DNA from 2 places in the Streptomyces sp. NPDC102406 genome. Region 2 is predicted to be linked to the other one. Evidence: riboswitches for the same ligand, from Rfam matches in the RefSeq annotation. Region 2 holds a riboswitch; the other holds the start of a gene.
The links. A riboswitch is a leader RNA that binds a small molecule or an ion and turns the genes downstream of it on or off. The one in region 2 is predicted to bind cyclic di-AMP.

Region 1 (5,074 bases), on a different contig from region 2:
CGTCTACGTGAAGCGCGACGAGGAGAAGGCGGAGAAGGGCCTGTTCGCGGCCGTCGGCGCCCTGACCATGGCCAACATCTTCATCGCCGTCCTCTGGACCTAGAGACGACCTGAGACGACCTGAGGCGGGCTCTCGGGCGGGTTCTCAGGCGGGCCGCACCACGCTGTGGATCGAGCCCGTGCCGTCGTAGTAGATGGACTCCTCGCGGACGTACGCCCCCGGCTTCGGCGCGTGGATCATCATGCCGTCGCCGAGGTAGAGGCCGACATGGCTGATGTCGTCGTAGAAGAAGACCAGGTCACCGGGTTGGATGGCGGAGAGCGGGACGGTCGTGCCGAACTCGACCTGGTCCCACGTGGTGCGCGGCAGCGTGATGCCGGCCGCCTTCCACGCCGCCTGGGTGAGCCCCGAGCAGTCGTAGGAGCCGGGGCCCGTGGCGCCCCACACGTACGGCTTGCCCTCCTGTGCCTTGGCGAACGCGAGCGCCTTCGCGGCCTTGGCGGCGTAGCCGGAGGAGGTACCGGACGAACCGGAACCCGTCCCTGAACCCGTCCCCGAGCCGGATCCCGCACCGGCACCCGAGCCGGACCCTGCCCCCGAACCGGAGCCGTCCCCCTGCCGGGCCGCCTCCTCGGCCGCCTTCCGCTTCCGGTCCTCCTCGGCCTTCTGCCGCTCGGCGAGGTCGGCGGCCTTCTTGCGGGCCGCCTGCTCCTTCTTCTTCTCGATCGCCGCGAGCCGCTGCTTCTCCTCGGCGGTCAGCTCGGACAGCAGCTCACGCGCGTCGGACAGCTTCGTCTGCACGTCGTGCTTGGAGGTCTTCAGCTCGGTCTGGGAGGAGGTGAGCTGCTGAAGGTTCTCCTGGGCCAGGCTGCGCTTCTTCGCGGTCGCGCGCTGCTGCTCCTGGTAGTCGTCGACCGCCTTCTTCTGGCTCGCCGTCATCCGGCTCAGCAGCCGGTCCTGCGCGAAGTAGTCCTCTGGGTCGTCCGCGAGGAACATCGTCGCCGTGTCGCTCATCCCGCCCGTGCGGTACTGCTCGGCGGCGAACCGGCCCAGCTCCTGGCGGGCCGTGTTCATCTTCTCGGTGCGCCGCGCGATGTCGTCGAGAAGCCGGTCGACCTGCTTCTTCTTGCTGTCGGTCTGCTCCTTGGCGGAGTTGTACTTCTGCGTGGCGACCTCGGCCTGCCGGTACAGACTGTCGACCTTCTTCTGCACCTCCTCCAGGCTCGGCCTGGTCGGCTGCGCGGGCGCGGCCTGGGCCGTCTGCGACAGGAGGGCGACCGACGTGAGGGCGGCGGTCGTGATCCCGACCGCGGGAGTGGTGCGAAGGCCGCCCGTCATACGGGAGCGGCTGCGCGGCTTGCGGTGCGACGCCAAGGGAGGCGACTCCTTCCGTGCTCCGCCTACCGGGTTAGCTGACGGGTTCGGGCATACGGAAGGCTGCCCTACGGCCGACGGGTCGTCGGGCCGATTCACCCCAAGATCGGTTGGGTCCCCGGTTCCCTGCCTCACGGCGTACGGGACTCGGCGGGGGCTGTCCGTTCGCCGCGGTGCTCGCGGTCGGGGGGACGGACCGCCCGCGCAGCACCGTAGCCACTCGTGTTGCCGCTGTGAAGGTTGATGTTCGATATGCCCGATACATTTTCGTGACCTTGGCGACAGTGCCGTGCGGTGTCGCGAAGGTGGGGGCGGGGTGTCAGTGGGGCGCCCTAGACTCGTAAGGCGATGAGCAGCCTCTTTGACGACAGCTTCCTGGCGGACCTCCAGAACCGGACGGAGGAGCCCCCGCCGCCCGACGGCGAGCACGAGGAACCGGCTCCGGAGCCGATCCCGGACGACCTGTTCGGCGGGAAGTTCGACGTGCCCCCGGCCAGGGACGCGTACTACCGCGACGGGGCGCCGCGCCCTGCCCTGGACCCGGCGGCCCTCCTCGACGGGCTGAACGAGAACCAGCGGGCGGCCGTCGTGCACGGAGGCTCCCCCCTGCTCATCGTCGCGGGCGCCGGTTCCGGCAAGACCCGCGTCCTCACCCACCGCATCGCCTATCTCCTCGCCGAGCGCGGCGTGCACCCCGGCCAGATCCTCGCGATCACCTTCACGAACAAGGCCGCGGGCGAGATGAAGGAGCGCGTCGAGGCCCTCGTCGGCCCGCGGGCGAACGCGATGTGGGTCTCCACCTTCCACAGCGCGTGCGTGCGCATCCTGCGCCGGGAGTCCAAGAAGCTCGGCTTCACGTCGTCGTTCTCGATCTACGACGCCGCCGACAGCAAGCGGCTCATGGCCCTGGTCTGCCGCGACCTGGAGCTCGACCCGAAGAAGTTCCCGCCGAAGTCCTTCAGCGCCAAGATCTCGAATCTGAAGAACGAACTGATCGACGAGGAGGACTTCGCCAAGACGGCCGCCGACGGCTTCGAGAAGTCCGTCGCGCAGGCCTACGCGATGTACCAGTCGCGGCTGCGCGAGGCCAACGCCCTCGACTTCGACGACCTGATCATGACGACGGTCAACCTGCTGCGCGCCTTCCCCGACGTCGCCGAGCACTACCGCCGCCGCTTCCGGCACGTCCTCGTCGACGAGTACCAGGACACCAACCACGCGCAGTACGCGCTGGTGCGCGAGCTCGTCGGACCGGCCAAGGACGCGGAGGGCCACGACGCCGACCCGGCCGAGCTGTGCGTCGTCGGCGACGCCGACCAGTCCATCTACGCGTTCCGCGGCGCCACCATCCGTAACATCCTCCAGTTCGAGGAGGACTACACGGACGCGACGACGATCCTCCTGGAGCAGAACTACCGCTCCACGCAGACGATCCTCAGCGCGGCCAACGCGGTCATCGAGCGCAACGAGTCGCGCCGCCCCAAGAACCTGTGGACGAACGCGGGCGCGGGCTCCCAGATCACCGGCTACGTCGCGGACACCGAGCACGACGAGGCCCAGTTCGTCGCCGAGGAGATCGACCGCCTCACCGACGCCGGCGAGGCGAAGGCGGGTGACGTCGCCGTCTTCTACCGGACGAACGCGCAGTCCCGTGTCTTCGAAGAGATCTTCATCCGCGTCGGTCTGCCCTACAAGGTCGTCGGCGGCGTCCGCTTCTACGAGCGCAAGGAGGTCAGGGACGTCCTCGCCTACCTCCGGGTCCTGTCGAACCCGGAGGACTCCGTCCCCCTGCGCCGCATCCTGAACGTGCCCAAGCGCGGCATCGGCGACCGCGCCGAAGCCATGATCGACGCCCTCGCCCAGCGCGAGAAGATCTCCTTCCCGCAGGCGCTGCGCCGCGTCGACGAGGCGTACGGCATGGCGGCCCGCTCCACGAACGCGGTGAAGCGGTTCAACACCCTCATGGAGGACCTGCGGACCATCGTCGAGTCGGGCGCCGGACCGGCCACCGTCCTGGAGGCCGTCCTCGAACGCACCGGGTACCTCGCCGAACTTCAGTCCTCCACCGACCCGCAGGACGAGACCCGCATCGAGAACCTCCAGGAACTCGCCGCCGTCGCCCTGGAGTTCGAGCAGGAGTCGGCCCAGGGCGCCGACGAGAACCAGGGCGAGGCCGAAGCGGGCGGCGCCGACCTGTCGGCCTTCCTGGAGCGGGTCGCGCTCGTCGCCGACTCCGACCAGATCCCCGACGAGGAGGACGACGGCAGCGGCGTCATCACCCTGATGACCCTGCACACCGCCAAGGGCCTCGAATTCCCCGTGGTCTTCCTGACCGGCATGGAGGACGGCGTCTTCCCGCACATGCGGTCCCTGGGACAGACCAAGGAACTGGAGGAGGAGCGCCGCCTCGCCTACGTCGGCATCACGCGCGCGCGGGAACGGCTGTACCTGACGCGCTCGTCCATGCGCAGTGCCTGGGGCCAGCCCTCGTACAACCCGCCGTCCCGCTTCCTGGAGGAGATCCCGGACGCGCATCTGGAGTGGAAGCGCAAGGGCGGCTCCGCGCCCGCGCCCTCGGCGAAGGGCATCGGCGGCGGTATCGCCGCGTCGCTGTCGTCGTCCCGCTCCCGCACGACCCCGGCGTTCGCCACGCGCCGTGCCAACGAGAAGCCGGTGGTGTCCCTGGCCGTCGGCGACCGCGTCACGCACGACCAGTTCGGGCTCGGCACCGTCGTCGGCGTGGGCGGCTCGGGCGGGAACGCGGAGGCGACGATCGACTTCGGCGACCCCAAGCCGAAGCGGCTCCTGCTGCGGTACGCGCCGGTGGAGAAGCTTTAAGGACGACCGAGCCCGTCCGGGCCCGCCGCTGTCGGGGCGGGGCCTACGTAGGGGCGGGGCTACGTCGGGCTGAGGCCGTGGCTGCGCAGCCACGGCAACGGGTCGATCGCCGAGCCGCCACCGGGTCGTACCTCGAAGTGCAGGTGCGGCCCGGTCGAGTTCCCCGAGTTGCCCGAGTGCGCGATCACGTCACCGGCCTTCACGGGCCCGCTCATCACGGTGTGCGAGGAGAGGTGGCAGTACCACGTCTCCGTACCGTCCTTCGCGGTGACTATCGCCATGTTGCCGTACGCGCTGTTCCACTGCGTGCGCACGGTCCCGTCCGTCGCCGCCATCACCGGCGTCCCGTACGAGACGGGGAAGTCGATGCCGCTGTGCACGGACATCCAGTTGATACCGGCCTGCCCGAAGTAGGCGCTCAGCCCGTGCTGCTTCACCGGCAGCGCGAACTTGGGCCGCAGCGCCTCCTTGCGCGCGGCCTCCTGGGCGGCCCTCTTGCGGTCGGCCTCCTGCTTCGCCTTCAGGTCGATCCGCTCCTGCGTACGGCTCGCCCGGTCGGCGAAGTCGCCCGCGTCCGCGGAAAGATCTTTGAGCTGCGTGTCCAGCTTGTTGTTGGCCACGGACGGTTTCACCGCGGTCACGTCCGGCGCCGACATGGCCTGCGTGTCCTTGCCGTCGTCCTCACCGCCGCCGACACCGCCCACAGACGCCGCCGCGATCCCGGCGACCCCCACGACACATACCGACGGCACGGCCACGGTCAGCAACGCGGAGCGCCTGACAGGGGTACGACGCCGGGAACGGCCGCCGCGGGACGCGCCGCGCGGGCTGAACTCCGGCTGCGCGGACGCCGTTCCCGGC
Region 2 (5,074 bases):
ACCACACCCTGACCTGGTGGCGGCCCGACTAGGGTCTGTGCGTTACCTACAAACAGAGGGAGTCATGGCCACAGCCCCCACCCGCGCCTTCGGCTGGCTCGACGAGCAGCGCCGCACCCGCGAGGCCGCCGGACTCGTCCGCACCCTGCGCCCCCGCCCGGCCGACTCCCCGCTGCTCGACCTCGCCGGCAACGACTACCTGGGTCTGACCCGCCACCCCGAGGTCGTCGAGGGCGCCGCGGAGGCCGCGCGCCGCTGGGGAGGCGGGGCGACCGGCTCCCGTCTGGTGACCGGCACCACCGAACTGCACACCTGCCTGGAACGCGAACTGGCGGAGTTTTGCGGCTTCGAGGCCGCGCTCGTACTGTCCTCCGGCTACGCGGCGAACCTGGCGGCCGTCACCGCGCTGGCCCCGCACGGCACGCTGATCGTCTCCGACGCGGCCAACCACGCCTCCCTCATCGACGGTTGCCGCCTGGCCCGCGGCACCACCCAGGTCGTGCCGCACGCCGACCCCGCCGCCGTGCGCAAGACGCTCGACGCCCACGAGGGGCCTGCCGTCGTCGTCTCGGACACCGTCTTCTCCGTCGACGGCGACCAGGCTCCCCTGCGGGAACTCGCTTTCGCCTCCCGGGAGTTCGGGGCCGGACTGATCGTCGACGACGCGCACGGCCTGGGCGTGCTCGGCGCGGGCGGTCGCGGCACCCCGCACGCGGCGGGTCTGGCCGGCGCACCCGACACCGTCGCCACCGTCACGCTCTCCAAGTCCCTGGGCAGTCAGGGCGGCGCCGTCCTCGGCCCGGCCCACGTCATCGACCATCTCGTCAACGCGGCCCGCCCGTTCATCTTCGACACCGGGCTCGCCCCGGCCGCGGTCGGTGCCGCGCTGGCCGCTCTGCGTCTGCTGCGCCGCGAACCCGGGCGCGCGGAGCGGACCCGCGACGTGGCGACGACCCTGCATCGACTGCTCACGGCGCAGGGCATGGTGGCCGCGCGGCCGGACGCGGCGGTGGTCTCCGTGCGGGCACCCTCGCCCGACGAGGCGGTGCGCTGGGCCGCGGACTGTCGCGCGGCGGGCATCGCGGTGGGCTGCTTCCGCCCGCCGTCCGTGCCGGACGGCATCTCACGGCTGCGGCTGACCGCCCGCGCCGACCTCACCGACGCGCAACTCGGCGAGGCCGTGCGGGTGATCGGCGCAGCGGCTCCCGACGAAGCGTTCAGCGCAGCGAGTCGATGAACTCCCTCCAGGCGTCGGGTGCGAAGAGCAGGGCGGGCCCCGAAGTGTTCTTCGAGTCACGGACGCCCATCAGTCCGGTCGTGGGCCCCGAGGTCAGGGGGGCTGTCTCGACGCAGTTGTTGGCGCCGGTGCTGCGGCTGCTGCGCCGCCACCGGGCGCCGCTCAGCGACAGACTTGAGGGAACGGAAGGAACGTACCGAGGCAGTGCATTCATGGTGCCCCCTTACGCGGTGCCGGGCCCGGGGCGAGGTGTCGGCGTCCTCGTCCACTGGGCTATCCGGCGATCTGTCCGATGAATTCCAACGAGTCCTCGGGTGACAAAGCGCGGAGGAGAAGAGCATCGAAGGCGTCCGTGTACGCCTCCAGGTCTTCTTTCCGCTCGAGGTAGAGGCTACTCGTCAAATGGTCGAGAACAACCACATCCAGATCAGATGTGTTCGGAAATGAGAACACTACGAAAGGGCCGGTGAGGCCGATGTGGCCACCTGTCGAAAAAGGGAGCACCTGAATTTGGACATGGGGCATCTGCGCCGCCTCGGCCAGATGTGCCAACTGTCGCCGCAGGATGCCGGATCCGCCCACTTCGCGCCGGAGCACCCCTTCGTCGAGCACCGCGCTCAGACGCAGCGGCGGCCGCGCCCGCAGCACGTCCTGCCGTGCGAGCCGCACCTCCACCAGCGCCTCGATGTGCTCCTCCGGCATCCCGGTCAGCACGGAACGCGTCACCGCCCGCGCGTACTCGGGCGTCTGCAAAAGCCCCGGTACCACGCTCGTCTCCAGCGTCCGGATACGACACGCCTGCGACTCCAGGCTGATGAAATCCCGGTAGGACGGCGGCAGCAATCCCCGATAGGCGTGCCACCAGTGCTGCCCGGAGGAGTCCTCCGCGCCCGCCAACGCGACCACGAGTTCACGCTGTCGCGGATTGCGTGTCTCGAACGCGTCGAGCAACCGCAGCACGTCCGACGGCTTCACGCCACTGCGACCTGTCTCGATCCGGCTCACCTTCGACTGGTGCCAGCCGACCAGACGGGCGGCCTCACCACTGGTCAACCCGGCCTGCACGCGCAGCGAACGCAGCTCCGCACCGAGTTTGCGACGGCGCACCGCGGGACCGTACTTCATGCCGACTCCTCCACGCTCCTCGGGCCTCACGGCCGGGCTCCTCCCAGGCCCGTGCCACATGGCCTCTGAGCAGACGGTAGAGGAACCGGCGAGCGCTCGCCCAAATACGGTCTACCGTCGCAGAGTTCACCGCTTCGAGCGACAGATATATGCATATCTTGAGGGATCCGCACCACGGGAGGGCAACCAAGTGGCAGTCTGCTGCGAAGCAGAAGTCGGAGGCCGCACGCCAGCGAACCGCCAGAGTCGCAGGCGCGGCCCCGGTGGGAAAGGGACGACGTCGCCATGGCAGACCACCAGGAAGCATCCGTCACGCTGCCGAGCGATCCCGCCTCGGTCTCCGCGGCCCGCAGGTATGTGAGCAAGGTCCTGGCGGACTGGGGGATGCCGCGGGACAGCGACGCCGCCGACACGGTCCGCCTGATCGTCTCGGAGCTCGCGACCAACGCCGTGCAGCACACCCTCGGCCAGTCGCCCACCTTCACCGTCGACGTGGAACTCGAACGCGACGAACAGCTCCGCATCGGCGTCACCGACAGCCACCCGCGCTACCCCAGGCGACTGCCCGCCGCCGTCCAGCAGGACAACGGACGCGGCATGGTGATCATCCGCTGTCTCACCGCCGAGTGCGGCGGACGGCTCTCGGTCTCGCCCACCCCGGAGGGCGGCAAGACCGTGTGGATCTCGCTGCCCTGGATCATCGGCATGAACGGGGGCGACGCCCAGCCGCTCCCCGCCTGTTGACGCGCCCCCGGCTCCTCACCGGCAGCACCCGGGTACGGGCCCGGCGCCCGGCCCGCCCCGAGATCACTGTGCGGCGCGCCTCAGCGCACCCGGCCGTACCAGACGCTCCGCGTCCAGATCTTCTGTAGACGCACTACGTCCCCGGTCTTCGGGGAGTGCCAGATCCGTCCCTTCCCGGCGTAGATGCCGACGTGGTAGACGCTCCGGCCCGAGTGGAAGAAGACCAGGTCACCCGTCTTGCGGTGGGACGGGGCGACATGGCGGGTCTTGTTGTACTGCTGAGCGGCGGTGCGCGGCAGCTTCTTGCCCGCCCGCTTGAACGAGTAGAGCGTCAGGCCCGAGCAGTCGAACCGGTGCGGCCCCGTGGCGCCCCACTTGTACGGCGCTCCCTTCTTGGAGGCCGCGACCTTCAATGCCTTGGTCGAGACCGCCGCCGCCGACGCCTCGGACGCGGCGCCCGGCACCATGATTCCGGCACCGGCGACGGCGAGCGTCAGCGCCGACGCGGTACCCGCCCGGGTCAGCAGCGAGGGAACACGATTGAGCGCAGTCATGCGCAACCCTTCGTCAGCCGCCTGTGAAGGATGACCTGTCGGGTTCGGACAGGCGAAGATGCCCGGCCGCTCACGCGGCTTCACCCCAAGGGCCACTCGGGCACCCTCTCCGTCGAGAGGGGCCGGCGACCCGTCGTGCCTGGGTCCTCCACTCCTGCCGATGCACTTCTGTCGACCTGGCATCCGTGCGGCGGCAGGACTCGGCGTCCGCACGGACCGCCCCGCCGCGGCGGCGGGGGCTTGTCGTCGGAAGGGATCTTCACGCACATGAGGCGCGGAAGCCGAGTCGAACCGGCGGTAAGTGAGGCTCCTCACGCTTGACCCGTTCAGGTGGACAGTGCGGCTTTCGGACCCCTGCCGCGACCCCTGACCACCCTCGTACCAGCGGCGGAACATCTCGTTCCGGTCGCCGCGTACCGCCGGTGCGCAACTCCGACCAGCCCGAATATGGAGCAATGTCTACGCCGATCGGTGGTACCCCATCTGGGTCGTTTGGGCCTGCAAGCAGACAGTGCGCCCGAGCCGTGACTTCAACTGACCGTTTCTGGTGGCAAAGCGACCCTCTGTGTTCGCCTTTCACCGTCGAGGACGCGTAGGGCCCGGGCCAGGGTTGCCGCGTGCACCTCGCTCTCACCGCGCCGGTGCATCAACTCCAGGGCGTCCCGGAGCGCCGCGGCCCGGCTGACGAGCGCCTGCGCCGCACGCAGCCCCCGGTAGGTGTCGTCGCCGCGTGCCGGATTGATGCGCGCCACCAGGTCGACCACCGCCAGATAGCCGTCCACCAGGTCACCCTCGGCCCGGGTCAGCGCGGGCAGCGGCGGCAGTTCGGAGGGGTGCACCAGCACATCACCTCCCGTCCCGCGCGCCGAGCGCGGCCTTGCGGCTCCGCACCACCCCGTCCACCAGGCCGTACTCCAGGGCCTGCCGCGCGTCCAGCACCGTCTCCCGCTCGATGTCCCGGCCCACCTGCTCCTTGTCCCGGCCCGAGTGCCGGGCGAGCAAGTCCTCCACCTGGTCGCGCATGCGCACCATCTCGCGCGCCTGGATCTCCAGGTCGCTGGGTTGTCCCCGGGTCGGCTCGGGCAGCGCCGGCTGGTCGAGCACGACGCGGGCGCCGGGGAGCATCATCCGCTTCCCCGGCGCCCCGGCGGCGAGCAGCACCGCGGCGACGGACGCGGCCTGCCCCAGGCAGGTCGTCTCCACCTCGCACCTGACGTACCGCATCGTGTCGTAGATCGCCGTCATCGCGCTGAACGAGCCGCCGGGGGAGTTGATGTACAGCGAGATGTCCTGGTCGGGCGCCGCGTGCTCCAGGTGCATGAACTGCGCCATCACATCGTTGGCGGACGTGTCGTCGATCGGCGTCCCGAGAAAGACGACGCGCTCCTCCAGGAGCTTGGAGTACGGATCGAGC

Region 1: it holds a riboswitch for cyclic di-AMP, as region 2 does, so the genes downstream of both, ACIRF8_RS21375 (NlpC/P60 family protein) here and ACIRF8_RS34810 (C40 family peptidase) in region 2, are expected to answer to the same signal.

What each region holds. Positions count from the first base shown of each region.
Region 1 covers NZ_JBIWKP010000005.1:43,564-48,637, forward strand. The annotation lists gene ACIRF8_RS21370 (hypothetical protein) at 1-103, shown strand, start outside; gene ACIRF8_RS21375 (NlpC/P60 family protein) at 146-1,375, opposite strand; cyclic di-AMP (ydaO/yuaA leader) riboswitch at 1,384-1,538, opposite strand; gene pcrA (DNA helicase PcrA) at 1,724-4,213, shown strand; gene ACIRF8_RS21385 (M23 family metallopeptidase) at 4,273-5,074, opposite strand, start outside.
Region 2 covers NZ_JBIWKP010000015.1:90,183-95,256, forward strand. The annotation lists gene ACIRF8_RS34790 (8-amino-7-oxononanoate synthase) at 65-1,237, shown strand; gene ACIRF8_RS34795 (DUF397 domain-containing protein) at 1,218-1,451, opposite strand; gene ACIRF8_RS34800 (helix-turn-helix domain-containing protein) at 1,511-2,362, opposite strand; gene ACIRF8_RS34805 (ATP-binding protein) at 2,648-3,106, shown strand; gene ACIRF8_RS34810 (C40 family peptidase) at 3,187-3,660, opposite strand; cyclic di-AMP (ydaO/yuaA leader) riboswitch at 3,664-3,852, opposite strand; gene ACIRF8_RS34815 (hypothetical protein) at 4,191-4,499, opposite strand; gene ACIRF8_RS34820 (ATP-dependent Clp protease proteolytic subunit) at 4,507-5,074, opposite strand, start outside.